2 regions of the Bradyrhizobium sp. Unk1 genome follow, and region 2 is predicted to be linked to the other one. Evidence: riboswitches for the same ligand, from Rfam matches in the RefSeq annotation. Region 2 holds a riboswitch; the other holds the start of a gene.

Region 1 (15,417 bases), on a different contig from region 2:
CCTCGTCGACAACCTCATGATGATCCATGCGCTGGAGCTGCATGGCTGCCCGCTGGTGACGCCGGCGCAGATGCCGATCGACGTCTGGCACGATCTGGCCGCGTTCGAGGCTTGCGTCCGGATGGCGGCCGCGCGATTGATCGCTACATAAACGTTTCAGTCGCCTTTCGGAGATCCGATGTCCCCTGCCCGCAAGCGTGCGGATGTTCTGCTGGTCGAGCGCGGTTTGTTCGAGAGCCGGGCGCGGGCGCGCGCGGCGATCGAAGCCGGGCTCGTCACCGCCGACGACAAGCAGGTCGCAAAACCCTCGGAGACGATCGCCGAGGACGCGGTGATCCAGGCCGAGCCTGCGCATCCTTATGTGTCGCGCGGCGGCGTCAAGCTGGCCGGCGCGCTGGAGCGCTACCCCATCGAGATCGAGGACCATGTCTGCCTCGATGTCGGCGCCTCCACCGGCGGTTTCACCGAGGTGCTGCTGGCGAACGGCGCCAGCCTGGTGTTCGCCATCGATGTCGGCACCAGCCAGCTGCATCCTTCGCTGCGCGATCATCCCAAGATCGTGTCGATGGAGGAGACCGACATCCGCAGCTATGACGGCAAACGGCTGCCGGCGCGGCCCGACGTCGTCGTCATCGACGTCAGCTTCATCTCGCTCAAGACGGTGCTGCCCGTGGCGCTGTCACTGGCAGCGGCGCCGATGAGCCTGCTGGCGCTGATCAAGCCGCAGTTCGAGGCGGATCGGAAGCACAACAAGAAGGGCCTCATCCGCGACGCCGCCGTGCATCAGGAGATCTGCGACGACATCGCGGTCTTCGCCGCTTCGCTCGGCTGCACCGACATCGAGGTGTTCCCCTCCCCCATCACGGGCGGTGACGGCAATATCGAATTCTTCCTGGGCGCGCGCCGTGGTTGAGCGCGTGAGGATCGATCACGTCGGCCATCGCGGCGACGGCGTCTCGCTCGCTGCGGGCGATGCCGTCTATGTGCCCTACGCGCTTGGCGGCGAGACCGTCGAGGTCGACCACGTCGCCGGCAACCATCCCGACCGCCGCAAGCTGCTCGCGGTCGACGTCGCCAGCCCCGATCGCATCGCACCGTTCTGCCCGCATTTCGGTGTCTGCGGCGGCTGCGCCATCCAGCACTGGGCGGCTGAGCCCTATCACGCGTGGAAGCGCGGCATCGTGGTCGAGACGCTGGCGCAGGCCGGCATCGATTGCGAGGTGGCGCCGCTGGTCGATGCCCATGGGGCCGGCCGCAGGCGCGTCACGCTGCACGGCCGGTTCGGCACGCATGACGTCCTCAAGGTCGGCTTCTCGGCGGCGAGCTCGCACGACGTGATCCCGATCCATCGCTGCCCGATCCTCGATCCCGGGCTCGAGGGCGCGCTCGATGCCGCCTGGGCGTTTGCCGAATCCCTGACGTCCAAAATGGCGGTGACGAAGCCGCTGGACATCCAGGTCACCGCGACCGCCAACGGCCTCGATGTCGACGTGCGCGGCTCCGGCCCGCTGCCGACGGCGCTGGTCACGGCGCTTTCGCGCGTCGCCGAGCAGCATCGGCTGGCGCGGCTGACGCGGCACGGCGAGCTGGTGCTGCAACGCCTGCCACCGACGGTGCGAATGGGCCGCACTGAAGTGACACTGCCGCCCGGCTCGTTTCTGCAGGCAACGATCGCGGGCGAGGAGACGCTGGCGTCGCTCGTCGCCGAGCGTGTCGGCAAGGCCAAGGAGGTTCTCGACCTCTTCTGCGGCGTCGGCCCGTTTGCCTTGAGGCTCGCCGAGAAGGCGCGCGTCACCGCCTATGACAACGACGCCGGCGCCGTCGCGGCGCTCGTGAAGGCTGCGCGCACACCTGGGCTGAAGCCGATCAAGGCCGAACCGCGCGACCTGTTCCGCCGCCCGCTGGTGCCGCCGGAGCTGCGCGACTTCGACGCCGTGGTGTTCGATCCGCCGCGCCAGGGCGCGCAGGCGCAGGCGTTGAAGCTCGCTGCGAGCAAGGTACCCGTGGTGATCGCGGTGTCCTGCAACGCGGCAACCTTCGGCCGCGACGCCCGGCTCCTCATCGACGGCGGCTACAGGATCGAGACCGTGGTCCCGGTCGACCAGTTCCGCCACACGCCGCATGTGGAATTGGTGGCGCGGTTCGCGCGCTGATGCAGTACCTGCCGCTCACCGTCCGATTGCTTCCAGACTGCTATGCCGACGGCTCGAATTGCGGCTGCCATCGCAGCAGGTAGGACTGCAGCGAGCGCACCGCGATCGCCAGCAGGATTCCGACGAACATCATGACGAAGATGGCGACCATCATCTCGCTGGCGTTGGCGCGCGCCTCGGCTTCGATGATGAGCTTGCCGAGCCCGCGCTCGGCGCCGATGAACTCGCCGACGATGACGCCGATCAACGCGAAAGACACCGCCGGCAACAGCGAAGCGAACACCCAGGCCAGTGCGGAAGGGATCACCACCGTGCGCAGCACGATGAATTCGCTGGCGCCGAGCAGACGAGCGGCGGCGATCTGGCCGCGGTCGACCGCACGCGTTCCCTCGAAGGTGTTGAAGAACACCACGAAGAACACGACGAGCCAGGCAGTGGCGATCTTGGAGAGATCGCCGAGGCCGAAGATCAGGATGACGAGCGGCACCAGCGCGATGCGCGGTATCGAGTTGAGCGCCACGACATAGGGCCCGAACACGCGGGCCAGGAAGTCCGAACGTCCGAGAACCAGGCCGGCCGCTACTCCGCTCGCTGAGCCGAAAAGAAACCCCCACCAGGTGTTCTTCAGCGTGACGAGCGTGGCGAGCCACAAATTGTTGTCGTTGCCGTTGATGCAGGCGGCAAAGCCGGCGGGATCGGCAAAGCAGCCAAGCCGCAGGAAGCTCTGCCAGATCAACGACGGCTTGGCGACGAAATACGGATCGAGGATTTTCGGCACATAGGCCTTCGGCAACAGCGCCTTGCTCCATTCAAAGCCCCACTGCCAGACGACGAGAACCACCACGAGAATGGCCACTTGCCAGAACAGGACGGCGCTACGGCTGTTGGACATGATCATTCGGCCCTGGTGCGGCGGAATTCTTCGCCGAGGGAATGCCAGATGTGAGAGTAGAGGCGGCCGAATTCGGCGGTCTCGCGGATGGCCACGGGGTCGCGCGGCTGCGGGATGGCGACGTCGAAATCCTCCTTGAGCCTTCCGGGCCGGGCCGAGAGCAGGATGATGCGGCTCGCCAGCGTCAAGGCTTCGCCGAGATCGTGGGTCACGAACAGCACGGTCTGCCGCTCGCGTTCCCAGATCTCCAGCAGCGTCTTGTGCATCTCGAGCTTGGTGTGGGTGTCGAGCGCGCCGAACGGCTCGTCCATCAGCAGGATCTCGGGCTCCATGATCAGCGTGCGCATCAAGGCGACGCGCTGGCGCATGCCGCCGGACAGCATGCTGGGGAAGCTCTGTGCAAAGCCGGAGAGCCCGGCCTTCTCGACCGCCGAAGCGACGCGCCCGGCGCGCGCGGTCTTTCGCAGCCCCGCAATCTCCAGCCCATAGCCGATGTTCTGCTCCACGGTTCGCCAGGGAAACAGCGTGTCGCGCTGGAAGACATAGCCGACCCTGCGATTGACCTTGCCGGTCTCCACCATGTCCTCATCGATCAGGATGCGTCCGCCCGAGCGCGGCAAGAGCCCCGCGACCATGTTGAGGATGGTGCTCTTGCCGCAGCCGGACGGACCGAGCAGCGCGACGAACTCGCCCTGCTTGACCTCGAAGGAAACGTCATCGACCGCCACGAACTCGCGGCCGGACGCGTTGAAGCGCTTGGCGAGACCTCGCACCGCGATGCGGGTTCGCGCCTCCGCTCTCTCAACCTCGTCTCGCGCGAGCGCGAATCCCGGGCCTGGCGCAGCGATCATTTGTATGTCGCCCTCGCCGCCTGGAGGAAGCTCATGTCGACGACATCCTCGTATTTCGTCTCGGGAATATCCGTTCCCTTGCGGTACCAGGGCTTGGCGCCGCGTTCGAACGATGACTTGTCGATGACGCCGTCATAGGCCCAGGTCGACTTGTCGAAGCCGAGCTCGGCGCTGATCGCATCGGGGTCGATGCCCGAGAAATATTTCGGCGTGACCAGTGCCTGCACGTCCGCGAGCGGCGTCGCCTTCACGAAGGCCATCGCGCGGTGGATCGCGTTCACATAGGCCTGCACCATCGCCTTGTCCTGCTCGATCGTGTCCTGGAGCGTGTAGATCACGAGCACGGGCAGCGTCCCGCCGAAATCCTTCTCGAATACGCCGGGCTTGGAGGTGTCGTAGATCGTTCGGCCAAAGCCCTTCTTCTCGACCTCGACGATCCAGCTTGGCGGCGCCATGATGGCGTCGAACTGCTTGGTCTGCAGCGACGGAAACATCGTGTTGGGTCCGCCGCCGGCGACCCAGTTCACCCTGTCGCCGAGCCCGCGCGTTTCGAACACATAGGTGCCGAACACCCAGGTGCCCGACCCGATCGCGGTGGCCGCGACGATCGGCTTGGCGCCGTCAGGCCGTTTGTGCTCGGCGAGCTTCTCGACCGAATTGATACCGCCGTCGTAAAGATCCTGCCGGACCACGATATTGGCGTAGGAGCACACCATCTCGGTCGCGAGCAGGATCTTGCAGGGCTTGCCGCGCGCAGTGAGCTGGAGCGGATGGCTGGCATCGCCATGCGCGAACAGGGCTTGTCCCGCCGCCAGCGTCTGACGGCCGAACGTGCCGGCGTTGCCGGTGACGAGCTTGGAGTCGAGACCTTCGTCCCTGAAGTAACCCTTCAGCTCGGCAATCATGCCGATGGCGTAGACCGGCGACACCGGCCCGAAGGCGAGCGATACCTGCTTGGTCTCGGCGCGGAGCTGCCCGGGCAGCAGCGATGCGCCGGCCAATGTGGAGCCCGCGATCAGCGCCTGGCGCCTGGTAATGTTCATGTGCTCCTCCCTTGATTCTTGTTTGATCGATCCGGTCGTCAGGACGGCCCGGGCGCGATCCGGATGGTTCCTGCCTTTCGCAGCGTTTCGATTTCGCTCGACGAAATGCCGATCTCGCCCAGGATCTCGCGCGTCTGCTCGCCGATCTGCGGCGGATCGTAGCGGTTGGGCAGGCGGCGGCCGTCCATGGAGATCGGCAGCAGCGGCGTTTTTGCCTCGCCGCCGTCAGGCAGGTGAATGTTGGTCAGCCCGCCCGACTGGTTCAGATGCGGGTCGTCGAAGAGATCGCCGGGCTTGTTGACCGGCGCGTAGGGCAGATCGAGCTGCTCGAGGCGTGCCGCGAGATCGGCCTTGTCCCATTGCTTGAAGATCTTCGCGATCTCCGGGATCAGCCAGCCGCGATGGTCGACGCGGTCGTTGCTCGTCGCAAAGCGCGGATCGGCAAGCCAGGATTCGCGATCGAAGGCGCGGCAGAACGCTTCCCACTGCTCTTCACCGACGATGGTGACGAACAGCTTCGAGCCGTCCCTGGTGTCGAAGAGATCGTAGACCGGCCAGGGGCTGTCCTTGATCGAATAGGGAATCGAGGGCTGGCCGCTGACCACCTCGCACATCATGGCCTGCGCCATCAGGAACACGTTGTTCTCGTAGAGCGCGCTCTGGATGTAGCGGCCGCGCCCGGTGCGCTGCCGCTCGGCCAGCGCGGCCTGGATCGCGATCACGCCGAACATGCCGCCCATGATGTCGTTGACCGAGGCGCCGGCGCGCATCGGCCGGTCCGGCAGGCCGGTCATGTAGGCAAGGCCGCCCATCATTTGCACGGCCTCGTCGAGCGCGAGGCGATTCTCGTAAGGGCCGGGCAAATAGCCTTTGAGCGAGCAGTAGATCAGGCGTGGCGCAAAAGCGGAAACCGACTCGTAGTCGAGACCGATCCGCTTCAGCAGGCCGGGTCGGAAATTCTCGATCAGGACGTCGCTGCTCTCGATCAGCCGCCGCGCGACGTTCTGGCCTTCCGCCGTCGACGTATCCAGCGCGATGCTGCGCTTGTTGCGGCTGTAGGTGGCGAAGAAGCCGGCAGCCGGCCCCTTGAAATAGCGGGTGCGGTCGCCCTTGGGCGGCTCGACCTTGATCACGTCGGCGCCGAGATCGGCGAGGATCAAGCCGCAGCTCGGCCCCATCACCATCTGGCTGAACTCGATGACCCGAAGGCCGGCGAGCGGACGCAGCTCCGTTGCCGCCACGGGCGCCGTCGCCGTCATGCCGCCCTCCGCAGCACCTTGGGAATTCCGGCCTCGTGCAGGTGCCCGGTGAGATGTTGTGCCGGGATATGGCGGGCCAGAATCTCGCGCGTTTGCATCAGGCGATCGAGGTCGATGCCGGTCGAAAGTCCCATCCGTTCCAGCATGAACACGAGATCCTCGGTGACGATGTTGCCGCGGGCACCAGGCGCGAATGGACAGCCGCCAAGTCCTGATACCGCGGCGTCGAAACGCCGGATCCCGGCGTCGAGGCCGGCGACGGCATTGGCGAGGCCAGCACCGAGCGTGTCGTGCAGATGCAGCCGCAGCGTCATCTGCGATCCGACTTCGCGTGTGACAGCTTCGACGATCTGCCTGATCAGTTTCGGGGTGGCATAGCCGACGGTGTCGGCGAGTCCGATCTCGTCGGCACCGGCCTCGGCAAAGGCGCGCGCGACGCGGCACACGGCCGCTTCACTCACCTCGCCTTCCAGCGAGCAGCCGAAGGAGGTGGCGATCGCGCCCATCAGATGCGGCCGCCGGTCCGTCGGACTGGCGTCGATCGCGGCGCGGACCGCGCGAAATCCGTCGAGCTGCTCTTCAATCGAGCGGCGCACATTGGCGCGGTTGTGCGTCTCGCTGGCGGAGATGACGAAATATATGGCGTCGACACCGGCGGCGATGGCGCGCTCGGCGCCCTTCACGTTCGGCACAAGTGCACCGATGGTCGCGGTCTTGTGCTCAAGTGCGTGCGCCATCACCGCATCGACATCGGCGAATTGCGGCACGACCTTCGGCGGCACGAAGGATCCCGCGTCGATCTCGCGCATGCCGGCAGTGGCGATCGTATCGATCAGCGCGCATTTGGCTTCGGTGGGAACGAACACGTCCAGGTTTTGCAGCCCATCGCGGGGGCCGACCTCGCAAATCAGGACATCCGGCGCATGCGCCATCAGGCTCTCCCTGGCTCGATTGTATATTATTGCGTAAAAGAACAATCCGTGGGACAGTCTGTCAAGCTCAAAATCTGCGTGCATTGCAATGACCGCCTCCGACAATTCCCGACAGCCCGCTTCAAGCAAAGGCGGTTCCGAGCGCGCTGAGCACCTCGCCGGGCTGATCATGGCGCTCGCCCGACGCGAAGGCATGAAGGCTGGCGATCGCTTGATCGAACAACGGCTTGCCGATGCGCTCGATCTCTCACGCGCACCAATCCGGCTCGGCCTCAAGGCTCTGGAAGCGGCGGGGCTCGCGCGCGGCGAGCCGCATCGCGGGTTCGTGCTGGCCAAGCATCCGACCAGCGGCGCAGCCCAGCCAGCCCTCGCGGCAGTCAGGCGCAGCGAACAGGTCTATACGTCCATCGCAGGCGACGTGCTCGCAAGCCGGCTGCCGGCTGACGTCACCGAGGCGGAGCTGATGCGCCGCTATGGCCTCAGCCGGGCCGAGTTGCAGCGGCTGCTTGACCGGATCGCCGCCGAGGGCTGGATTGCACGCCTGCCGGGTTATGGCTGGCGCTTCGCGGAGACGGTCTCGAGCCCCGAAGCTCAGGCCAAGGCCATGGCGTTTCGCGCGGTGATCGAGCCTGCGGCGATCGCGCTGCACGGCTTTGCGCTGCCGCAGGAGGTGATCGCACGCTTGCGCGAGCGCCAGCTGCGCGTGTTCGAAGGCGAGCTCGAGAAGATGACGATCGGCGAGGTCTTTCTTTCCGGTTGCGAATTCCATGAGGAGATCATCCGCGGCGCCGGCAATCCCTTCTTTCTTGAATCGCTCCGGCGCGTGAATTCGATCAGACGCCTGTTCGCCTATCGCAGCTTCGCCGACCGCGACGGCATGCGGCGGCACGTGCGCGAGCATTTGCGCCTGCTCGAGGTTCTGGAAACGCGGCGTTACGCCGAAGCGGCGGAGCTGATGGCGAAGCACCTGCAACGCCCGCTGGTGGCTGGCTTGTCGTAGGCCAACGCGGCCGCGGTCAAGCGGGCGGCGAAACGCACGCGTGAGCACTCAACGACGCAAGCCGCCCAACGCCGGCGACTCGCCGGGCAGCATCGACGAATTGATGTCGCTGTCCATGCGTCCCGATTGCTGCTGGGTGAAACCGGCGCCGAACGACAGGCTGAGGTTGGAGGTCGGCTTGAACTCGACACCCGCGAAAGCGCCGTAGCCGGGCGAGGCGCTGGAGGTGAGCGGGGCGAGCGAGCTGCCGATGCCGCCATTGTATTTCAGCGTGTCGAAACCGGCAAAGAACGTGACGGGCATGCCGCCCGCGGTCTTGGTGTTGTAACCGAACTGCGTACCGTCGTAGGAGAGCGCGCTGAAATTGCCGGCCGGCGCAGGCTGGCTGAGGCCGCCGAGGCCTAGATTGCCGCGTTCGCTTCCGACGAAGAAACCGGGACGAAAATCATAGCCTGCGTTGGCATCGCCACCCTTGAAGCTCGGAAAATTGCCGTAGCCACCGGAGCTCTGGCCGGCGCTGCCGCCAAAGCCGAAAGGCCCGCCCGGGATCCAATATTGCAGGGGCGCGACCTGCGCGTGAGCCGGCGCTCCGCCGAGGCAGAACACCACGACGAGAGTTGCGAGACCGCAGGAACGTGCAAGGCTGGACATTCAGGTGACCGTCAAAGAAGTGTGAAAATTATACGCCGGGGATCACGCGAATACCAGTGACTGGTCGCGCCATCGAGTTCCAGAATGACGTTATCCTGACGTGTTGAACCTCCCGCGCGCCGGGCTGACCCACATAGAGGACGCGCAACGCGAGCCGTCACTTCGATCGTGATCGGCCGGTCCGGTTCGGCAACGCAAAATTGCGCAGACCTTTGAAAATGCCTGACATTGCATGGAGGCTGTCATGGAGGTCAATTCCGACAGGTTGAATGCCTTTATGGGCAAGATGATCACCGAGGTCGGGGCCGCGATGAACGCATCGCTGGTCCTGCTGGGCGACAAGCTCGGCCTCTACCGCGCCCTCGCCGCCAAGGGACCCATGAACTCTGCCGAACTCGCAAGCGCCACCGGAACGAACGAACGCTACGTCCGCGAGTGGCTGGCGAGCCAGGCGGCTTCTGGTTACGTCGAATACGACTCCACGTCCGGCAAGTTCTCGATGCTGCCGGAGCAGGCGATGGCGCTTGCCGATGATGACAGCCCGGTCTTCCTCGGCGCGGTCGGCAATGTCATTGCCGCGGCGTTCCTCGACGAGCCGAAAATTACGGACGCATTCAAGTCCGGCAAGGGCGTCGGCTGGAATCGTCGCAGCGAGTGTCTGTTCTGCGGCACCGCCCGGTTCTTCCGCACCGGCTACATGCATCATCTGGTGCAGGAGTGGCTGCCCGCGCTCGAAGGCGTCGTGGACAAGCTGAAGCGCGGCGCCAAGGTCGCCGATGTCGGCTGCGGGCACGGCGTCTCGACCCGGCTGATGGCGGAGGCCTTCCCGAACTCCCGCTTCTACGGCTTCGACTATCACGAAGGCTCGATCGCAGCCGCACGAAAGGCGGCCACCGAAGCGAAGCTGGGCGATCGTGTCAGCTTCGCGGTTCACTCGGCCAAGACCTATCCGGCGGAGGGCTATGATCTCGTCTGCTTCTTTGATTGCCTGCACGACATGGGCGATCCCGTCGGCGCCATCAGCCACGTGCGCGAGACCATGGCCAAGGACGGCACCTGCATGCTGGTCGAGCCGTTCGCAGGCGACCGCCTCGAAGACAATCTCAACCCGGTCGGGCGCGTCTACTATGCGGCGTCCACCATGATCTGCACGCCGGCCTCGCTCGATCAGGAGGTCGGCCTCGCGCTCGGCGCCCAAGCCGGCGAGGCAAGGCTGCGCAAGGTCGCCAGCGAAGGCGGCCTGTCGCGCTTCCGCCGCGCCGCCGAAACACCCTTCAACCTGATCCTGGAGGCCCGGATCTGATCCAACTGCGGACGCGCGGCCCGCGATGTCAGGCCGCGTCGTCCGTTCCCATACCGAACGTGAGCTGATTGCCGTCGGCATCGACGACGTCGAAATCGCGCATACGATAGTCGCGGTCCTCCGGACGGTTGAGGAGCCTGGCACCGCGTCCCGATAGTTCGGCATAGATCTGATCGACGTCCCTGACGAAGATGCAGATGCCGCCGTGCCCGGGCCGCCGCCGCAAGCAGATGCAGGCCGACCTCGTCACGGCAGAGGCAGGCGTAGGACGGAGGCTGACCGTATTCGAAGGTGACCTCGAAGCCGAGCACATCGCGGTAATAGGCGAGGCTGGCTGTGATGTCGGACACGACGAAGACGGTGGCAGAACCGGCCATCATCGGGTGTTCGTCGGTCATTGGTTCCTCCATCCGGCAAGCAATCTCCTGCACGCAGTCTAGCATGCGCGCTGGAGGTCTTGCACGGCCCAAGCCGCACCGTAAGCTGTCGCCGGGACAAGGTGGAAGCGCCGAACGACAGCGTCCCGCCGCTGTTGCCGCCGCTCGCCGCGAAATAACCGCGCCACCACCGCGATCGATGCCGCACGTTTCCCGAAAGCATGGAGAACCCGGTGACATCTGACAATCCCGTCGCCTACGAACGCGCAGGCAACATCGCCCGCATCACGTTGTGCCGCCCGCCCGTCAATGCACTGAGCCTCGAGGTCATCCGTGCGGTGGTCGCGGCCCTGCGTCGCGCGGCGAACGATCCGGAAGCGCGCGTTGTCGTGCTGGCAAGCGCGATCGCCAAGCGCTTTTCGGCCGGCCTCGTACCTCGACATTCTGCTTGGCAAATCCGGCGCCGAGATCCGCGAATTCCTCCAGGCGCTCTATATCGACCTTTACGACGCCCAGTATGGGCTCGGAAAGCCGTCGATCGCCGCGGTCGGAGGCGCGGCGCGCGGCGGCGGCATGACCATGGCGGTGTCCTGCGACGTGGTGCTGGCAGCCGAGAGCGCGACGTTCGGCTATCCCGAGATCGACGTCGGCGTCATTCCCGCGATCCACTACGCGCATCTGCCGCGCATCGTCGGACGTCACCGCGCTTTCGAGCTGCTGTTCACCGGCCGCGTCTTCACCGCCGCGGAGGCGCGCGAGCTCGGCGTGGTGAACCGCGTCGTCGACGATGCCGAACTCAACGCCGAGGTGCTGAAGCTCGCGGCGCAATTCGCCGGCAAGTCGGCCGCCGTGCTGCGGATGGGCCGCGCCGCCTTCATGCGCCAGATCGATCTCGACTACCGGCGCAGCATCGCAAGTGCCGTGGACGATTTCTGCAATGTCGCGACGTCGGACGAAGCGCAGGAGGGTTTGAGGGCGTTCGTGGAGAAGCGGGCGCCGAAATGGTGAGGGGGCCGCAGGCCGCCCAGGGCGGCTGAGGTTCAGGCCGTCTTGTCCACGGAGGACGACGAATCCGCGGGCGGATATTTCGTCACCGGCACAGTGAAGGATTTGGAGCCGACCTGGTAGATGATCTTGCCGTTTTGTCCGTTGTCGGTCGAGATCTGCGACTGCCCGAACATGATGACGTTCCTGTAGACGTAGCCGGTGCCCTGGCGGGTGATACCGTCGGTGGTGACGCTGACCGTCGCCTCTTTGCCGTTGATGGCCAGCACGCGAAAGCTCGCGCTCTTGCCGATGTCGGCAGAATAGCCGCCCCAGCTTCCCATGAGGATGCTGTCGGAACCTGGCGGCGCCTGTTTTTGCAAAGTCGCGCTCTGCTTGCCAACGGCCGAGGAGTACAGGAGCACCAGATTCTTGCCGTCCTTGGTGCCGACCGTGACGTTGCCATAGCTTATGGTTGCACCATTGACCTCGCCGATGCCGCGCTCGGTGTGCCCGTTATGGGTGTACTCGATCTGGGCCTTGGGCCCGCGGATGTTCACGACCTTGAAACCGACGGCCTGGTTGTTGCCTGCCCAATTGCCCTTCCAGTCACCTATCAGACCGCTCTGGTGATACACCCGCTCGTTGGCGGGCGAAATCTGGCTGGTGCTCGATGTGACGATGGCCATTGGATCGCTCTGCGGATTTGTCTGACAGACCCGCTTCTGTTCGCGCGCCGGACGGCGATGTCAGAACTTTATCCGGAAACAACGGGAAACGAACCGATTAGGGCCACGCAGCAGTTAACACGTGGTTAAATTCGACCGCGTGCGGGACAGGGCAAAAGGTCTCATTCGGGGTAGCGGATCAGCGCCCCCAGCGGTCCGACCAGATCTTCTCGCCGATCAAGCAGCTGACCCGTGGCTCCTTGTCGGCAACGCGCCTCACGGGGCGCTCCGGCATACGGCCGGCGACCTCCATTAGGAGTTTGGTGCGGATGGCTTCCTTGAACTTGTCGCGATCCTTGATCGTGATGACGAAGGAGCCGGGACCGCCGATGACGCAGTCCTCGTAGTAATAGTCGAGATTGTCGATATCCATGGTCGAATAGGACGGCTCCTTGACCATGATCGGCAGGCCGTTGATGACGATGCCCTTCTCGAGCGCGGCGTCGCGCGCCGTCGTGACCGGGCCGCCATTGTTGTTGGGGCCGTCACCGGAAATGTCGATCACGCGGCGCAAGCCGCGATAGGGATCCTCGTCGAACAACGGCATCGCGAACGTGATCGCGCCGGAGATCGAGGTGCGCGAGGCGCGCCGGATCGGCGTCTTCAGGATCTCGGCGGCGACCGCGTCCGCCGTCTCCGGTCCGTCAACCAGCCGCCACGGGATGATGATCTTCTGATCGCTGGAAGCGGCCCATTCGAAGTAGGTCACCGCGATCCGGCCATTCGGCCCGAGCTTCAGCGCCTGGAGGAATTCCTTCGACTGGATCGCCTGCGCATAGCCTTCGCGCTGGATCGCGAGCTCGTCCATGTCCATGGAGTAGGAGACGTCGACCGCGAGGACCAGCTCGACATCGACCGTCTGCGCGTCCCGGTCGGCCGCTAGCCGTTGTGGCGAATTCCTGCTCGGTTCAAATTTGGGCCCTGGTGCCGCGATGCCCGCGACGTCCCCTCCGGCGAGCACGCCGGCCACCAACACAGCCCCGATCGAGAACAGCATGCGCATCGCAGTCTCCCGTCGTATGACGCGATGGTGACATGCAATCGCCTTGCCGCAAAGTCCGAAGATCGCTTGCGCTTCACATTCCGGTTAGGAATTCGCGAGTTGGGAATGCGCACGTCACGCAAAGCTGCCGCCGTGTTGCCGCGCTTGCGCCACGGGGACATGCGCGATCGCTCACACCATCATTCCGGGGCGTCCCGCAGCATCGAGCCGAGGACAGACCTTCCCCGCCCACTTGTCCGGTGCGATTTCCATGCTACGCTGACCATATAGATGGGGATGGAGTCCCCCGACAACCGCCCGTCGGCCTGTGACCGTAGTGGGCTGATGACTCCTGCTCGAGGAGGGGCAATCTCAAAGCCTCGGCCTTTGGCGGGAGCATGGACAAACCCGCCGATGGCGGGTTTTTTGTTGCCTGAAGGCGAAGGTCAGGGCGTGACGACGACGACACCGAATGCTGCGCGTGCGGGGCTGCCCAGGGGGATCTGGGTGCTCGGCTTCGTCTCGATGCTGATGGACGTCTCCTCCGAGATGATCCACGCGCTGCTGCCGGTCTATCTCGTCACCGTGCTCGGGGCCTCCACGCTCACGGTCGGCTTCATCGAGGGCATTGCGGAGGCGACCGCCTCGATCACGAAGATCTTCTCCGGCGCATTGTCCGACTGGCTCGGCCGGCGCAAGCTTCTCGCGGCGCTCGGCTACGGGCTGGCCGCGCTGACAAAACCGCTGTTCCCGCTTGCGCCCAGCGTCGGTTGGCTGATTGCCGCGCGCTTCATCGACCGCGTCGGCAAGGGTATTCGCGGCGCACCGCGCGATGCGTTGATCGCCGATATCGCACCTGCGGGCCTGCGCGGCGCGAGCTTCGGCCTGCGGCAGTCGCTCGACACCATCGGCGCATTCGTCGGACCGCTCGTGGCGATCGGCCTGATGTGGTGGACGGCAGATAATTTTGCCCTCGTCTTCTGGGTAGCCGTGCTGCCGGCCTTCCTGTCTTTCGGCCTGATCGCATTCGCGGTGAGCGAGCCGGAGCCGGACCCCAGCCGGCAGCCTACGAAGAATCCGCTGAACACCTCCGCCATGCGGCAGCTCGGATCCGTGTACTGGCGCGTCGTCGCGGTCGGCGTGGTGTTCACGCTCGCGCGCTTCAGCGAGGCTTTTTTGATCCTGCGCGCGCAGAACATCGGTCTCTCGGCGATGTGGGTGCCGGCGGTGCTGGTGCTGATGAACGTGGTCTACGCCCTGTCGGCCTATCCGGCCGGCGTGCTGTCGGACCGGATCAACCGGACCGGGCTGCTCGCGCTCGGCCTCGTCTTCCTCGCGGCCGCCGACCTCGCGCTCGCGCTGCTGCCGAGCCTTGCGGGCCTCGCGCTCGGCGTCGTGCTGTGGGGGCTGCACATGGGATTGACCCAAGGCCTGCTGTCGGCCCTCGTCGCCGACGCCGCGCCGCCAAGCCTGCGCGGCACCGCATTCGGTTATTTCAACCTGTTCACCGGGCTTGCCTTGCTGGCCGCAAGCGTGATCGCCGGCGCGCTGTGGGATGCCTACGGTCCGGCGGGCACGTTTTTGGCGGGGCTCGGCTTCGCGCTGGTCGCGCTCGTAGGGCTGCTCGCCGTCGGCGATGGTCTGGCAACGGAGGACAAATGATGATGGAGGGGTGTTCGTCGTGTTGAGCGGAGTGATCGCAATCGTGGTCGGCAGCGTTCTCGGCGGCTGCGCGCGCTATTTCGTCTCGGGCGCGATCGCGCGGCGGCTGGGCGAGACCTTTCCCTGGGGCACCATGACCATCAACATCACCGGCGCCTTCCTGATCGGCATTTTCGGCGCGTTGGCAACCCATCCCGGCTCGGTCTTCGCCGCGCCCAATCCATGGCTGTTCGCGGTGACCGGGTTCCTCGGCTGCTACACCACGGTGTCCTCGTTCAGCCTGCAAACGCTGACCTTGGCGCGCAACGGCGAGCCACTGCATGCGCTCGGCAATGTCGCGCTCTCGGTCGGACTTTGCCTTGCCGCCGTCAGTTTCGGATTTGTCCTCGCTGACGGTCTTGGAGGCTAGAAGCGGATGGCCGTTCCCTCCTCCACCGACCGCTGGCGCAGCGCAATGCTCTATGCCTGGGTTTCCTTCGGCAGCGTCCTTGGCGGCCTCGCGCGCTATTTCGTCTCCCTCGTGCTCGACACCGGCCCGGGCTTCCCCGTCGCGACGCTGTTCATCAATGCCACGGGATCGCTGATCATCGGCTTCTACGC
Region 2 (15,417 bases):
CCTCGATCATGAGCGCGATGGTCATCTCGTCTTCGACGACAAGCGCCTGGAGTCGTCGCCCGCTCATCGATCCTCACCCGCGTAGGGATCCAAGGGAGCGTCGATTCGGAAGACGACGCCTTCCGGCCTGAACTCAAGACGAGTGTCGCCGCTCAATTCGGCAGCCAGGCCGCGCTCCAGCAGACGGGATCCGAAGCCTTTTCGCACAGGCTGAACGACAGGCGGACCGCCTTCTTCCCTCCACTCGAACGCAAGTCTTTCTCCCTTGCCGGTCCGCACGACATTCCATTCGATGGTCACGGTCCCGTCCGCTCCGGACCAGGCTCCGTACTTGGTCGCATTCGTCGCCAATTCGTGCAGCGCCATCGAAAGCGAAATGGCCGATTTTGCTGTCAGTCGGACCTCCGGTCCTCGAACAATCCGCCGCTTCGGGGCGTCGGTATGATGCGGCTGCAGCACCTTTTCCGTGGCGTCCCGCAGGGACGCACCTACCCATCTCTCCCCTGTGAGCAGATCGCTTGCAGTGGCCAGGGCCTTTATGCGCGCGCTGAAATTCGCGTGGGCCCCGGCCAGATGCTCGGACCTCGGGAACGTCTGGGCCGCAATCGCCTGCATCATCGCAAGCGTATTCTTGACGCGATGGTTCAGTTCGTTGATCACCAGACGAAGGTGTTCTTCGGCCTTGTTACGTGCCGTCACGTCACTTGCCGCGCCGAACCACTCGACGATTTCGCCCGTGCCGTTCAACAGCGGCACGGCCCGCGAAAAGGTCCAGCCCTGCGAGCCGTCCTGGCGCCGGATGCGATGCTCCAGTTGAAAAGGCTTTTTATCCCGGACGGCCTCCGCTATGGCGGCCTGGACCAGAGGCTCGTCTTCAGCAAACAAATACTCTTCCATCCACGCGATCGATGGCCCGTCGGCGTCGGCCAGAAATCCGCGTCCGTCGAGTTGACGCATTTCGCGCCAATCCGGTGACATCCGGTAGACTGCGTCCGATGTCGCATTGATGAGCGCGCGAAGACGCTCCTCGCTGGCCTTGACTTGCGCCTCGGCAGTCGCGCGCTCCGTGACGTCATGGCCTTCCGCGAAGATGCCGGCGATCTCGCCGGACGACGAACGGACAGGCTGGTAGATGAGATCGAGGATGCGGGTTTCCATCTCAGCGCCGCGCTGACGCTGGAGATGCGCGGTAATGCCTCGTCCGACGAAGGGCTGGCCGCTTCGATAGACGCTGTCCAACAAACCAAGGAAGCCCTGAGAATCGGTCTCGGGAATCGCTTCACGGACGGATTTCCCCACCAATTCGCCGCGGTCCCCGACGAGACCTCGATAGGCCGCGTTGGCCAGCGTAAAGACATGGTCAGGCCCGCTCATCATTGCCATGAAGCTCGGCGCTTGTTCAAACAGGTCTCGGAGAAAGCTCGACTCGGCGGACAGCCGCTTGTTGGCCTCCTCAATCACGGCCTGTTGTTCTGCCAAAGCCCTTTCGGCCTTCACCCTCGCCGTCGTCTCCACCACGATGGCGAGCACGCCTTCGGGTTTGTTGTCTTCCCCAAGCACCGGCCCGTAGTTGAGGTCCATCCAGACCTGTTCGGCGACGTTGTTTCGGTACAGCGTCAATTCCTGATCCTTGAACGATAGCGTGCCGCCGGCGAGCCCCACTTCGAGCACCTTCGCATTGAAATCCGCGACCTCAGCCCAGCCCTCCAAGACCTTGGAGCCCAGGAGCTGCGGATGTCTCTGACCGGCAAATTCCGAATACGCATCGTTGTAGATCATGATGCCGCTCGGTCCCCACAGCATCACCAGCGCCAGGGGCGACTGCAGCACGATATTGGTGGAGGTCCGGAGCGCGGGCCCCCAGCCTTCGATCGGACCCAGTTCAGTGCGAGACCAATCGAAGGCGCGGATGAGCTTGCCCATTTCACCGCCGCCGATCGGGAAATCGCCCTGAAATCTCGCGTTCATGCTGACCTGTTCGAATGCCGTCCGGCCCGAGCCGAGGGGCGGGCGGGATTGAGGAACCCAAAAAAGAAGAGGCACGGGGGCGGGGTTTTGTTCCCTATAGGCCACTAGCCGCGTCAGTGCGAGAATCCGCGTTAACGAAATGAAAGGCTGAGAGTGTCCACAGGGAATCCGAAGAGGCTGCGGCAAGCGCTTCCGCTGCGAGGCTATCAACACCTGTTTAGGGTCGCGCTTTTGCCTGCAGCGCATTTTCGAGGCTGCGGTGCAGAGTTTCCGGCGCATAGGGCTTCACGACGAGCACGGCGTCCAAGAACTCAGCTTCGGATTTGATCCCGCCGTCACCTGTCGCCACAACAATGCACAAGTCAGGTCGCAGCGCGCGCGCGTCCTTCGCGAGTTGCAGGCCAGACACTCCGGGAAGGCCAACATCGGTCACGAGGATATCCACGGCAGCCTCATCCAGGGCCTTCAAACCCTCTTCGGCCGAGCTGGCCTCCATCACCTTGCAGCCCAAATCGTTCAACATCTCCGTCGCAGTCAGGCGGATCAGTTCGTCGTCTTCGACGAGCAACACGGTCGCACCCTTGACGGCGTCTTTCCGTGTGGGCTGACGCGATTCCGTAGCCGCGAGACGCCGTTGAGCATGGTTGGCAAGCACATGCCTGGTCTTCCGCGCAAGCGCTTCCCGTGTATAGGGCTTGGCTAGAAGCTCCACTCCCGGGTCGAGCCGTCCCCCGTGCACGATGGCGTTCTGCGTGTAGCCTGATGTGAAAAGGACTGCGACGTTGGGCAACCGCTCCCGGGCTTTTCGCGCCAACTCCGGGCTGCGCAGAGTGCCCGGCATCATCACGTCGGTGAAGATCAGGTCGATTGGTATGCCGCTGTCGACGATGGCCAGCGCGGCCACCGCATCTCTCGCCTTCACCACGCGGTAGCCAAGATCGGAGAGCATCGAGACAGCGACCTCTCGCACTTCATCGTCATCCTCAACCACCAGTACGGTTTCCTCGCCGCCGTTGATGTCACCGGAGGTGGCACTGACTAGCGTATCCTCGACCGCCATTTCTCGCGGGAAGTATAGCTTCACCGTCGTTCCGGCGCCGATTTCGCTGTAGATTTTGACGTGTCCGCCGGATTGCTTGAGGAAACCGTAGACCATGGCTAGGCCGAGGCCAGTGCCCTTGCCTTCCGCCTTGGTCGTGAAGAAGGGCTCATAGACCCGCTCCAGGATATCTGACGGAATGCCGCTGCCCGTGTCGGTTACCGCGATCATCACATATTGCCCCGCAATCAGATCATCGTACTGGCGGACATACTCGTCGTCCAAGAAGGCGTTGCTGGCCTCGATGGTCAGCCGACCTTGGCCGTTCATCGCGTCGCGGGCGTTGATCGCGAGGTTGAGAATGGCATTCTCGAGTTGATCGGGGTCGATGAGGCTGTTCCACAGCCCTCCGCCGACGACCGTCTCGACCTCGATTTCCCCGCCGATGGCGCGACGCAGCAGGTCATCCATGCCTTTGATCAGGCGACCGACATTCACGACCCTCGGCTCCAGCGGCTGGCGCCTCGCGAAGGCGAGCAACTGGGTAGCAAGTTTCGATCCCCGCGCGACGCCGGCCAGAGCGCTCTGGACTCTCGTCTCCGCTCGGGCATTACCCGCGATGTCCTTGCTGAGCAGTTGCAGGTTTCCGCTGATCACTTGCAAGAGATTATTGAAGTCGTGCGCTACGCCGCCGGTAAGTTGGCCGATCGCTTCCAGCTTCTGGGATCGGATCATCGTTGCTTGCGCGGCCTGGAGCGCGGCTTCCGCCTGACGCCGTTCTGTAATGTCACGGGTCACTTTGGCGAATCCTACGAGCTTCCCGTCGTCGTCTCGAATCGCGTCGATCACCACATGCGCCCAAAAGCGAGTGCCGTCCTTTCGGACCCTTTGACCTTCGTGCTCCCAGCGTCCTTCGCGGGCTGCGGTCTGCAGGCCTGTTCGCGGGAGGCCCGCGGCGCGATCCTCTTCGGTGTAGAAATTGGAGAAGTGGCTACCGATGATCTCTTCGGGAGCGTACCCTTTGATGCGCTGAGCACCAGCGTTCCAAGTCGCCACGTTGCCTTCCACATCTAGCATGTAGATGGCGTAGTCCGTCACACTTTGGACCATTAACCGGAACTGCTGCTCGCTTTCGCGTAATTTAGCCTCGGCCGCCCTTCGCTCGGTCAGATCCCGGGTGATTTTGGCGAAACCTACAAGCTCGCCCTTAGGCGAACGGATCGCGTCAATGATCACATGGGCCCAGAACTGCGTGCCGTCCTTGCGCACACGCCAACCCTCGCGCTCGAAGCGTCCTGTTCGCTCCGCCTCCTCTAGTGCCAAGGCGGGCACCTTTTGCTCCCGCTCGGTCTCCGTGTAGAATTTCGAGAAGTGGTGCCCTATGATCTCCTCAGCCTCGTAGCCCTTAAAGCGCTTCGCCCCTGGGTTCCAGCTGGTGACACGCCCGTCGCGGTCCAGCATATAGATCGCGTAGTCGGTGATCGCCTCAACAAGAAGCCGATAACGCTCCTCGCTGGACTGTGCAGCTTCGAAGCCGTCTGAGTTTTCCATTCGGGTCCTATCCAGCCCGCCGATAGCTGGAGTGTTGGGGTAAAACAATACTAGGTGGCTTGAGTTCCATCGTTACGGCTACGGAGCTCACCTGTGGTATTTGTTCACGCTGTGCTTAGGGCGCGGCCTTCCAGCTTGCCACCAAACACGGACATGCGAGTTTGGCGAACGTCGAATAGCTGCTTGAAAGTTTGTCATTCATATCGGGGCACGACGTTGGCGCGGCTCAGCCATCACTTTCTCGGCCCGCGACGACAGCGACGCAAACACCGCCGGCGAAACTATTCAGAGATAGTGATGAAAGAGGCCAGCGGGCGGCCTTACTCTCGATCCTCGGTCCAAGTGCGCTCGCCGCACTGGCATTCGAACACGCGAACCGTGATCCCACGCAAGGAGTCCATCATGTTATGGACGAGCTTGGGTTGAGCACCGCACTTGCACCGCCGGTCCTCTTGCGTTTTGAACCCTGAAAATTTGTCGCTGCTGAAGTAGTTCATGCTTCACCCCTGCCAGAGGTGAATCACTAAGTCCCAAAGTGGACATTTGTTCCCATGATCTATTTCGGCGCTTGCAATCCCGGCGATGTCAGCCATTCGCTCATATGCGAGCCGGTCTCGGCCTGTCTGGCTTTGCGGAGGAGGATTTCGCGCTCACGGCCCTGAGGGAGGCTCTTAGCTTGCTCTCTCAATCGTTCGGCTTCTAGGGCGAGGCGTTCTTCGAGGGAGGTGGTTTGTTTAAGCCGGCGGCGATGCATCATGACTGGCGTCCTGCGTACGGTCCTAACCGTTGGTTTTGCAGTCAGAAATTTAGCCAACCTCGCAGGCCAGTGCCATTAACAAATGTTGGAAAACTCCAAACAGGCCAGCGCAATTCTCAAACTAAACCACTTTGCATGAAAACCGGCCAACTCCCTTGGTGTATGAGAAAATTCCGGCGACCGGGCGAAATGGTCTGGGCAGCCGCCACGACGACGGCGCAGTTCGAGCGGTTGCGAGCCGTGGTGGCGACCGGGATACAGGAACGGCGCCTCAACCAAATGGTTGATTTCACCGCCTCTGGTGCCGATTCTCGCAATGCAAAACAGAATTTCGGTGTTGATTTTACTGGCAGCTTACTGCTGGCCCTCCGAGGCGCGTTGCTGCTTTGGGGCCCGCTGAGTGTTCGTCCTGATCGGGCTGCCCTCTTCACACTTGGCTCGGTGTCGATCGATTGAGCGCGGCTATCCCACGTCGAGTTGGGTGAGTTTTTGCGTCACGGAAGTGGGCCCGAACAGCAAGCATTTGCGATTGATCGGAACGCTGGTGGAGGTACCGCCTTTTGCGTGACAGGCCTCAGCAGTTCGCAGATCATGCGCTGGCCGACGCAAACGCCCTGGGTGCGGCACGCGCGCATCTTGTGGCTGCGAACGCTCGAACTTACGAGTCTGAGCGTCATATCGACATTCGCGCGCCTTTGTCACACCTGGTCCCCTTGAGGCGGCTTTTCGCGCCGCGCGCTCAGGACATTTTCCCGATCGATCAACCGCTGAAGGTTACTGAACGTACGAAAGCTGATCTTCCGTAACGACACGCTCGATCTTCTCGGACTTGCACTTGATGCGGTACCTAACTCGCCCATCGGATTCGATGGGCATATGCTGTACAACGGTGTAAATCACCGGCCGTTCAGTTCCGGCCCGTCCTTGTGGACCTTGGGGTTGGTGACGAACGTCTTCATTGAGCTTATACGCATAGGACACGTGTTTACCTTTCGGTTGCTGCTGCTCTAGCGGGGCTGGAATGCATCCTGTTGCTTCCGGATCCTAGTCGCGCTTACGGGCGGACCATTTTTGCCTTGGCCGGTTCGCTAATCCTCGAGTATGGATTTTGTAGCGTCGAATATCTGTTCCGCTGTGCCCTTGATGGTGCCCTTCGCCCACGCTTGAAATACGGCCACGTAGGCGTTCCTGTAAGCCTCTTCATCTGCAGAAAAGTAGACTTCGTCGGTGGCAGTATCCAGGACGAGCGCTCCTTTATCGATACAGATTTCCTCGACTAAGACCAGGCGCTCTTCGTGCTCGGCTAGATGCCGCTTTACAATGCTCATTTGATCTCCTGCTTTGCGGCTAACCCTACCACATTTGTCGAATTGCACGCCGCCCAAGGCACACACGAATGTTTCTTGAAGAGGTTGAATAGGCCAACCAAGCCGAGGGAGCGAGCTTGACAACCGAAAAATAATCCCCGCCAGCGGGTACTCCTGCAGAACATCGCCCGCAGTTGAGTCTCAACAGCCTTTGCTGCTCTTTCTCCAGGGATCGAACTACGAGTCAGCCATCCAGCGATCCGGGGTCTTCTCGAACTCATCCAAACTGCTTTGTCAGCTCTTCTTCCGGCCACCGCGATGATTGCGAAGCGAAGCCACTGACGAGCTTGCTTAAGCAAGCATCGCTTTGATGGGTTCAATTAAAAACCCCGTTCCCAATGATTTGGAAACGGGGCATGACCACAAGCTCTGCCAGTACATCCGCGGCGAGAGCGACAGGTCTGTCGTGCTCTTACTTAAGCGGCAGCACGAAGATTTTCGGCGGCGGACTTGCCCGTGCGACGGTCTGCGACGACGTCATAAGACACCGTCTGACCTTCGCTGAGAGTGCCCATGCCGGCGCGTTCGACTGCGCTGATATGAACAAAGACGTCGTTGCTGCCGTTTGTCGGCTGGATAAAGCCGAAGCCCTTTTGGGTGTTAAACCACTTCACTGTACCTGTGTTCATCAAGTCGTCCTTTCGTATACGCGCAGGATCTGGCGCGCGTAGTTGCGGCCAGTGTTCCGGTCAGTCGATGTTGGAGAATGTCTGAAACGTGCGCGCCGTCAGGAGCTGAGGCGAAAGCGGAACAGTTGTTCGGCCAGTATCGATGTTTGAAACAATACACCAGCAGTTGAGAAACTTCAACAAGAAAGCCAACGGTGCTCTTCATCACGCTTAGTTGGATTTGTTCCGAACCTGGTGACTGATTGCGGGAACGCCCTCTGGGTGCTGGGAAATATAGCGGCTCCTCGCCTACACAAAAAATGACAAGGTCGGCCGAGGCTGGCGACTTGAAATGCTTCCGCGAGCTTCACTTTTTGCGCACTTTCCTGCATAGTTCGGCATGGCAAAAGTCAAAGTGAGTTTCAAACCCGTCCGTAACTCTGAAGGCGACTGGGCTATCGTCGCGGAGTACCCAGGCGCAGAACCCCGAGAAATTGCGGGTTTCACAAGCAAGACGGAAATTGACGATTGGATGAATGGAGAGCGTCGGATCGCGTGGCTCCGATCCCAGGGTTACGCGAAGTGACTTGATGCCTCCTTCCTCCAACTATCTTTGCAGGGCGATATGGCCCTGATCAATGAGGCAAGGATCTGGTAATGACCGAACGGAAACGCTCCGCCCAGCAGCAGGTAGCCGATGAGGCGGACCGCAAGGCGCAGAACCCAAACGGAGCGCGGCAAACGATTGCGGACAGTCAGGCCGATCCAGAGTTCCAAGAAAACCACAAGCGTCTCAGAGCGGAGCGGTTAGCGCGAGAGGTCGAGGGTAAGAGTGGCAAATGAAGCATCTTGAAGTTCATTTGAGGGATGTTCTTCCCCTTGGTGCTCGATCAGCGCTTATCTGCCGTTTGTCTGTCGGCTTTCTTCTCGAGCTCATCGATTCTGTCGAGTGCGCTGCTCAAGAGCTCGCCCAACACCAGCAGGGTTGAGTAGAGCTGCTGCGACATACCGGGTGTTGCAGCATGTATCACTCGCTTTATTTCTTCTCGCATTGCCATGGTTGTTCTCGCAGTGCCTTCGTGATCGGGGCTAAGGCAGACGCGACTTCGCGGCCCTGGAACTCAGGTGCAAGTCGATGTTATTTGCGGCGATCCTGCTCAATCCGGTTGGCAGCCGCGAGCTTTCCCTCGATGTACGGCTTTAGATCACCAACCTCTTTCTCGATGGCCTCTCGCGTGATGTTTTGATTCTTGGCCCCGTCAACGAGGCGCCCAACCAATACGTCCACGCTTTGTGAAGCGCCCGGTGCCCCGTATTGCTCCGCAGCGTGAACGCTATTCTCGATCCAAAAATCAATGTACGCGTGTCGCCGTTGGCATGTGAGGTCCTGCCAGGATCGAGTCGACGTTTGCTGGAGCGTAACCACCTGCAGAGCATGGAGCAAGGCGGCATCCCGAATAGCAATTCTAAGCTTAGGTTCCGGTTGCGGGCTTTATCTTCAACCTCACCGGCACTAGCCTATTTCCGGCCTCAGCGGCGTTTTCGCAGTGGTCTGTTTCGCGTTCGGACGAATGAACGGATATGACCGATTATCGTTACCGATCTGTCGGCGTGGCGCGGTCCGAGGCGACGGCCCGGAGTCGGTAGGTCGCCACCTTCGAGTGCTCGGTTTGCAGCGCGACCATGGAATGTTGGAAGACCGCTGGGTGCCCACCTATAGGTTGACTGCCGGCCCTGCCCGACTTCCTCGACTCGTTAGTTATTGCAACTCTCAGCATGTCCCCGGATTGACCATCAATGGCAGAGTCGTTCGGCAATTCGTTCACTATCGTCGAGGTGACATCGGACGACACGCTCCGGCCCACGAAGCAGATGTGGCTGGCCTTAGCCAAGCCCAAGCAAGCGTTGACGTTGGTTCTCGCTGCCGTTCCGGAAGGCTGGACAGCGGAAGTTGTGCCAGCGGTTCTCACTGAAAAGCAGCAAAGGATGTTCGAGGAACTGAACCTCGAGCCCGGCGACGTTTACAGGATCGCTCCAGAGTAAGGCAGCTTCAGTGGGCGGCGCCTTTCGGGCGGCGTCTGCATTTGGGCCCTTTGCTGTCCTTAGAGAGTGGCGGCTCGAGGAACGCTGTTGAGCAAGAGCCGGAAGTATTCAAGACTCCGGAATCGCCACGTCGGTCATGTCGCCAAGCTTGTCAATGAGTTTGTCCTGAAAACCGGGATCCGCTGCTTCGCCGGCCGGCTCGTGATGCCAGTAGCGCCCGCTGACCTGCGCGGCAGGATAGTCGCTCCCCGCCAGCCAGGTCTGGGTCTTCTGACCAGTCTCAACATCGACCGGGGCGCCCGCGCCGCCCATGCTGGTGCGCGCCCAGCCGGGATCGATGGCGTTGCTCAGCAGCCTCGGCCAGCGTCGCGCCAGGGCGTACGCCAGCGCGACGACGTGCGGCTTGCTTTCGGCGCAGGCCTTTCCCGAATCCCCAGGCCTTTTCGCTCAGTCGAGGTCATCTAGCGAGCCCTCTCCTCCGCGGTGCAGTCCGCTGCTGAGATACACCAACCGGTCGGCGCGCTTGATCAATGCAGTCAGCATGTACGGCGCAAGGGTGTTGATTGCCAGCGTGACGGCATGACCTTCCGGCGTTGAACTGCGGCTCCGCTGTGCATAGACGCCGGCATAGTGGATGACAGTCTCCATGCGCCCGATCGCGTTGACCTGGGTCCGCGATGCACCTCGTTTCGGCGCCGCTCTGCAGGTCCCCAACGACAACTCCCTCGGCGCGCGACGCGAGTACTTCGAGCGCTGCGATGCGATTGGGCGAACGCGCGTGCAACACCATTCGATGTCCCTGATGGAGGAGGGGATGTGCCGCGGCCCGGCCAAGACCGTCCGTGCTTCCTGCGATGAATGCGATCGCCATGCGGTGCTGCTCCGGATGCCTAGGATGCACTCCACGAAGCCCGAGCACTAGGCCGAGTACCCATAAACCCGGCGGCGTGATGCGACTAAAGCAATGTCTGCTTTGCCCCTATAGCGACCGACTTCGTGTGGCAGCGCAATATGTCGCGATGGGCCAGAACCGAACATCGGACAGCAGAAGAGAGAGTTGATGGAGAGCAACTGTTAGGAGCTGTTCGACCAGGCGTTCCAAATCATGGTAGATTTGCACGCTCCTTAAGTCCCTCCTTCCCGTATTGCAGCACCTGTACCTTCTCCAAGGTGATGAGCCCGCTGGCCATCATTGCGTCGAGCGCCGGCAAGAACTCGTTGATCTTCGCCTCGGTGTCCGCAATCTCCACGACCACCGGGAGGTCATAGGAGAGCCGAAGCACTTTAGCCGTATGCATTCGGCTGGAGTGCCCGAAGCCCATCGGCCCTCGGAGCACCGTTGCCCCTGCCAAGTGCATCTCTCGTGCCCTCAGCACAATGGCCTCGTAGAGCGGCTTCTGTTCAAATCGATCATCCTCGCCAAAGAAGATGCGCAGGAGCATTGCGTCCTTCGGAACGTCCATAACAGCCTCCTACACGTTACGCGGTTCTGGAACGATTGGCCTTTCGCGCTCCTCAGGTTCGACATCTGGCAAAAGGTGACGCGGAAGGAAAAATGCATTGGCAATCAAGGTCGGCACTACGGCACTTCCAATGACGGCCGCCACGAGTGCGGAGTATTGCGCCTGAGTGATGATCCCGTGCGATAAGCCGAACAAGGACGAGATGGTGCCGAATGTCAGCCCGGTGGACATCATCAACGTCGTGTACATCCCCTCCCGGGGCGGCGAACCGAAGCTACGGGTGACGGGATAGACCCCTGAAATCTTTGTGACAAGCTTCACCGTGAGCATAAGCAGGAAGGCGCCCGGTGCAGCTATCAGAGCAGGCACCGAGACGAACGATCCCGCTCGGATGAAGTAGAAGGGCGTGAGAAAGCCGAAGCACAAGGTCCGCAGCCTTCGGATCAGTATGTGATCTTTTCCGACGCTGCCCGCAAGGATCATGCCGATCAGATAGGCTGGGAGCACGGCTTCACTATCCGCCCAAGCAGCAAGGCCACCGAGAGCAAACAGGAGCAGCAATAGGTACTTGGTTTCGAGTTCGGAAGGGCGACCACCGTACAGGCGGAAAAACTGCGTCGTGATCCACGGCAAGAAGATCAGCACAGCTCCGCACACGCCCACAAAGATCAACGTTTTGATAGTGAATGGTGCGAAGATGAGGCCCAAGGTCAACACCGTGCCCAAATCTGTGACGAAGCACGCCGCGAGCACGACCTTTCCGTACTCGGTCGCGTTGAAGCCGAACTCAAGCATGACCGCGTATACGACGGCTACGGATGTGGTGGACATGGCGACGCCAGCGAGCCAACTCGCCATGGTGTCCCACCCGAGGAGATACCGAGCTGCCATTGCACAGAGGAGGAATGGGACAAGGAAGCTGATAAGCCCGATTGCACCTGCCTCCTTCCAGCGTTCGCGGAAGACAACCGGATCAAGCTCGGCGCCGGCCAGGAACGTGAGCAGGATTGCGCCGGTCCCAGACAAGAACTTCACCCAGGTCTGGTCGGTACCCAGCATGGCCGAACCTATCGTCGCACCGATTGCGAGTTGGGCGATTGTGCCGACGACGATTTCGGACAACGCAGTAGCTATACGGAGCCAAATGGAAACCAAGGTGGCCACAAGCGCGAGGCCGAGCCACAGCGCAGCCAAGGTCCAGATTTCAGTCATGGTTCTCTCCCGGCCGTGAGGTTGACCGAGCGCTGTCGCGCTTCTTGGTCGCGCGCCACTCAGTCCCGGCGAATGCGGAGCCAATAGCTGCGGTCACCCAGATGAGTTCGCCGTCATACTCAAGCCAGTAGGCTAGCGCGCCAACTACCCACAGCGCACCCACGAGCCACATTGCGATAGACAAGGAAGTTGGAAACCCAGCCATTGTTCGCCCTCTCTCGGGCGCTGCTGGGAGCGAAATGATCCCTACCGACGCCCTGCGTCTGGTAGGAGCCATCAGCCTCGCGGCGGTTGTCGGGGGACCCCATCCCCATCAAACATTTAGCCCGATATTAGGTTGGATGGACGAGGCGTCAAGTGCTTTGCGTGAGATGACCGTTGTGGGTCAAGGGGCGCCGTTTCGACCAATCCGGGGCGCTTCCGGTTTGCGCCTGGCTCCGGACATCCCGCTGCGACGCGCTAACGGAAGCGATGGGCCATAAGGCGACATCCCCCAGCATCGCAACAAGGGAGCCACAAGATCCATTCTCAACCGAAAATGAAATAGAGAAAGTAGAGCGAGTAGCCGATCACAAGGACGCCCACTAATACTGAAAGCCAGAATAGAAGTTTATCATCTTTCATTGACGATCTACCGGCGGATCAAACCTTTGGCGAGATAGCGAAGTCCAATAGAGCCGATTCCTGACGAACAACGGGATAGCAGACAGTCAGATCTCCCCGCTTTGGGTTGAAACAAGCCGAATAGCGGCAGGACCTTCTATGTTGGCGCTAACATAGTTTTGCGCGGCCAAGATGAGAGCTTCTACGGCGGATCGATTGTACGAGGGATGCTTCGGATTCAGGTGCAAGCCAGTTTCGACGATCATCACCTGGGTAATCCCGGAGGGTAGAACTTCAATGGCGAATGATACGAAAGATGTGTGCGGCGCTTTGAAGGACATTAGAGTCCCCTTCCCTGACGTCGAACGTAGATGACGCCCCAGCCAAGGCCTAGTATGGCGGCGACAAGCGAGCCGAGGAGCACCCCCAGTTTCGCCGCCCTCAACAATCCCTCATCGGAGAAGGCGAGCATCGAGATAAAGATCGACATGGTAAAGCCGATCCCAGCCAGCAGGCCGACCAGACAGACGCCACCCCACGAAACGCCCGGAGCAAGGCGACACCAGCCGAATCGTACCGCGGCCCAAGTCGTGCCGACGACGCCAAGCGGTTTCCCAGCGATCAAGGCAAGCGCAGTGCCCATCATCACCAGATGGCTCCCAGCGGAGAGATCAGCGCCTGCTAGGCTGACGCCGGCATTCGCCAGCGCGAAGATCGGCATGACGCCGTAAGCCACCCACGGATGCATTGCCATCTGCACCCGCGACACCGGCGGCAATATCTCGCGGTGAGCTACGCGAAGGTCTCGCAGCGGTTGCTCTAACAGGTGCGGATCCCCTGCCTTCACCGCATCGCTGCTTCGCAACTGCTTGAGCGCTCGCGACACTACTTCCAGCGGCGGCTCTCGCATCGGTATAGCGCGTACCGGAGTTATCAGCCCGAGCACAACACCTGCCAGGGTTGGATGGATGCCGGCTACCATGAACCCAATCCAAACCAAAGAACCCGGCAGTACGTAAAAGGGCGCAGAACCGATCCCAATCCGCTGACATCCCAAAACCGCGAGAACACCAATCGACGCAATGATGAAACCGCCCAGCTGAAAGCTGGCGGTGTAGAAGATGGCAATGATCAATACCGCAATGATGTCGTCGATGATCGCCAGCGCAAGCAGGAAGACCCGGACGTTGACCGGGATCGTTCGTCCAAGCAGCGCGAGCACCCCAACGGCAAAGGCGATGTCTGTCGCGGTTGGCACGGCCCAGCCCTGCCCTCTAGCCGGATCGCTGTTGAGGGTCAGATAGATGAGCGCCGGGACGATGACGCCACCAGTCGCCGCGACCAGCGGCAGAATGGCTTGGTCGAGTCTGCTCAGTGCGCCTTCATGAACCTCGCGCCGAATCTCCATGCCCACGACGAGGAAGAAAACTGTCATCAGCGCGTCGTTGACCCAGAAGTGCAGCGATTGGGAAAAAACGTATCCTCCGACACCGATTGTGAGCGGGAGGCTCCAGAAGGCGTGATAGCTATGATCGAACGGAGAGTTGGCCCAAATCAGTGCAGCGGCAGCGGCCGCGAGGAGCACGGCACCGCTGACAGCCTCAACATGCAGGAACCTGTGAAGGGTGCTGAGGGCTTGTTCCGCCAGCCGCTGGGCTCTCGGCAGATCGTCGAATGAACAGCTATCGTTCATGGGCACGCGCTTTCCGCGTGGCGGCCCGACCATCGCTCAGCCTGTCGCTGCTCTATGCCAGCGAGCACCCGAACGCCGTTATACATGGCGATGGCGACAATTCAACCTCGGAGGAGTGATCGGTCACCAATGTCTGTTCTGGTCATTTTCGACGCATTTGGCAGAGATTGAGGGCTGGTTCCGCTCCTGTCCGTAAGCGCCGTACCAAGAGCGGGCCAGGAGCGTCGCGTTTGGCCGGACTGCCGCGATTCAAACTCCCGAACTGGGGGCTCGAATCATGCGCTTCCAACTCGCCGACCATGAATGGACCGGCCATCAAGCCGATGCTGCCGAACAAGCCGCGTGGCGTTCCTCGGGTGAACGACAGACGGGTCCTGAATTGCATCTTCTGGGTCCTCCGATCAGGAGCACCCTGGCGTGATCTGCCGACGGCGTTTGGCCCATACACCACTTGCTACGACCGCTTCGTCAGGTGGCGGCGGGCCGGTGTTTGGGGCCGCATCACAGAAGCGCTTGCCACTGCCCATGATGCCGCTGTCCAGATGATCGACACCTAAATTGTCCGAGTGCATCAGCTCTCCTCTCTAGAGAGAGCAACAACTAATGCGACGAATTTGCGTTCCAGATGACTAGGGACGCTCGCCTGTCCCGCGAAGGTGAGTCTAAACAACGGCATCTCCGACAGTGGCTAACTCGCGCCGAATGTGATAATCAAGGTCACATGGTGGCACTCAAGAGTGCCACACAAAGAATGCTCGTCGGACCGAAAAGTTCAATAGAATCAACGCTCGCCAGGATCTTTAACTCAGTTCAATCCTGTCTGGCAGCACCATTCTCTGGCTCACATCACGCACAGATCAGCATTCTCGCGGCACTTGGCGCCCGAGTTTTGCTCTCCTCTTTCGCCCTCTTCCGTGAAGAGGGCGCAGGGAAGGCCGGGTGCCGGCTGGCACCCATGATCCGCCGCGCCAGGAACTTGCACACGCAAATGCGCAGGCGGGAAACAGGTGGGCCGGAAAAACACCCGGCCTTCCCTGCGCGATGGTCTGACGGCTTATGCGCGCTCTCCCCGGAGCCGAGTTCCTTCTGGCCTCCGTCGCCTCGCGAATTGGC

The links. Region 2 has a riboswitch for fluoride ahead of AC5ZFO_RS30305 (cation:proton antiporter). Riboswitches for the same ligand answer to the same signal wherever they lie in the genome.
Region 1: another riboswitch for fluoride. It lies ahead of AC5ZFO_RS28935 (MFS transporter); the one in region 2 lies ahead of AC5ZFO_RS30305 (cation:proton antiporter).

Annotation. Positions count from the first base shown of each region.
Region 1 covers NZ_JCAMOP010000025.1:95,933-111,349, reverse strand. Annotated here, with positions in the region: gene AC5ZFO_RS29020 (nucleoside 2-deoxyribosyltransferase) at 1-151, shown strand, start outside; gene AC5ZFO_RS29015 (TlyA family RNA methyltransferase) at 179-913, shown strand; gene AC5ZFO_RS29010 (class I SAM-dependent RNA methyltransferase) at 906-2,153, shown strand; gene AC5ZFO_RS29005 (ABC transporter permease) at 2,194-3,045, opposite strand; gene AC5ZFO_RS29000 (ABC transporter ATP-binding protein) at 3,048-3,896, opposite strand; gene AC5ZFO_RS28995 (ABC transporter substrate-binding protein) at 3,893-4,939, opposite strand; gene AC5ZFO_RS28990 (CaiB/BaiF CoA transferase family protein) at 4,978-6,198, opposite strand; gene AC5ZFO_RS28985 (hydroxymethylglutaryl-CoA lyase) at 6,195-7,130, opposite strand; gene AC5ZFO_RS28980 (GntR family transcriptional regulator) at 7,300-8,130, shown strand; gene AC5ZFO_RS28975 (hypothetical protein) at 8,179-8,781, opposite strand; gene AC5ZFO_RS28970 (class I SAM-dependent methyltransferase) at 9,026-10,084, shown strand; gene AC5ZFO_RS28965 (VOC family protein) at 10,113-10,334, opposite strand; partial or broken gene AC5ZFO_RS28960 (VOC family protein) at 10,348-10,461, opposite strand; partial or broken gene AC5ZFO_RS28955 (enoyl-CoA hydratase/isomerase family protein) at 10,683-10,832, shown strand; gene AC5ZFO_RS28950 (enoyl-CoA hydratase/isomerase family protein) at 10,846-11,469, shown strand; gene AC5ZFO_RS28945 (hypothetical protein) at 11,502-12,134, opposite strand; gene AC5ZFO_RS28940 (DUF1194 domain-containing protein) at 12,313-13,176, opposite strand; fluoride riboswitch at 13,440-13,517, shown strand; gene AC5ZFO_RS28935 (MFS transporter) at 13,570-14,817, shown strand; gene crcB (fluoride efflux transporter CrcB) at 14,792-15,226, shown strand; gene crcB (fluoride efflux transporter CrcB) at 15,233-15,417, shown strand, end outside.
Region 2 covers NZ_JCAMOP010000027.1:96,193-111,609, reverse strand. Annotated here, with positions in the region: gene AC5ZFO_RS30365 (response regulator) at 1-67, opposite strand, end outside; gene AC5ZFO_RS30360 (sensor histidine kinase) at 64-1,968, opposite strand; gene AC5ZFO_RS30355 (hybrid sensor histidine kinase/response regulator) at 2,186-4,558, opposite strand; gene AC5ZFO_RS30350 (hypothetical protein) at 5,115-5,315, opposite strand; gene AC5ZFO_RS30345 (hypothetical protein) at 5,505-5,771, shown strand; gene AC5ZFO_RS30340 (hypothetical protein) at 6,404-6,643, opposite strand; gene AC5ZFO_RS30335 (cold-shock protein) at 7,099-7,311, opposite strand; gene AC5ZFO_RS30330 (hypothetical protein) at 7,948-8,133, shown strand; gene AC5ZFO_RS30325 (hypothetical protein) at 8,181-8,348, opposite strand; gene AC5ZFO_RS30320 (hypothetical protein) at 9,088-9,333, shown strand; partial or broken gene AC5ZFO_RS30315 (SDR family oxidoreductase) at 9,442-10,204, opposite strand; gene AC5ZFO_RS30310 (DUF190 domain-containing protein) at 10,437-10,796, opposite strand; gene AC5ZFO_RS30305 (cation:proton antiporter) at 10,806-12,008, opposite strand; fluoride riboswitch at 12,269-12,329, opposite strand; gene nhaA (Na+/H+ antiporter NhaA) at 12,952-14,304, opposite strand; partial or broken gene AC5ZFO_RS30295 (transposase) at 14,582-14,858, shown strand.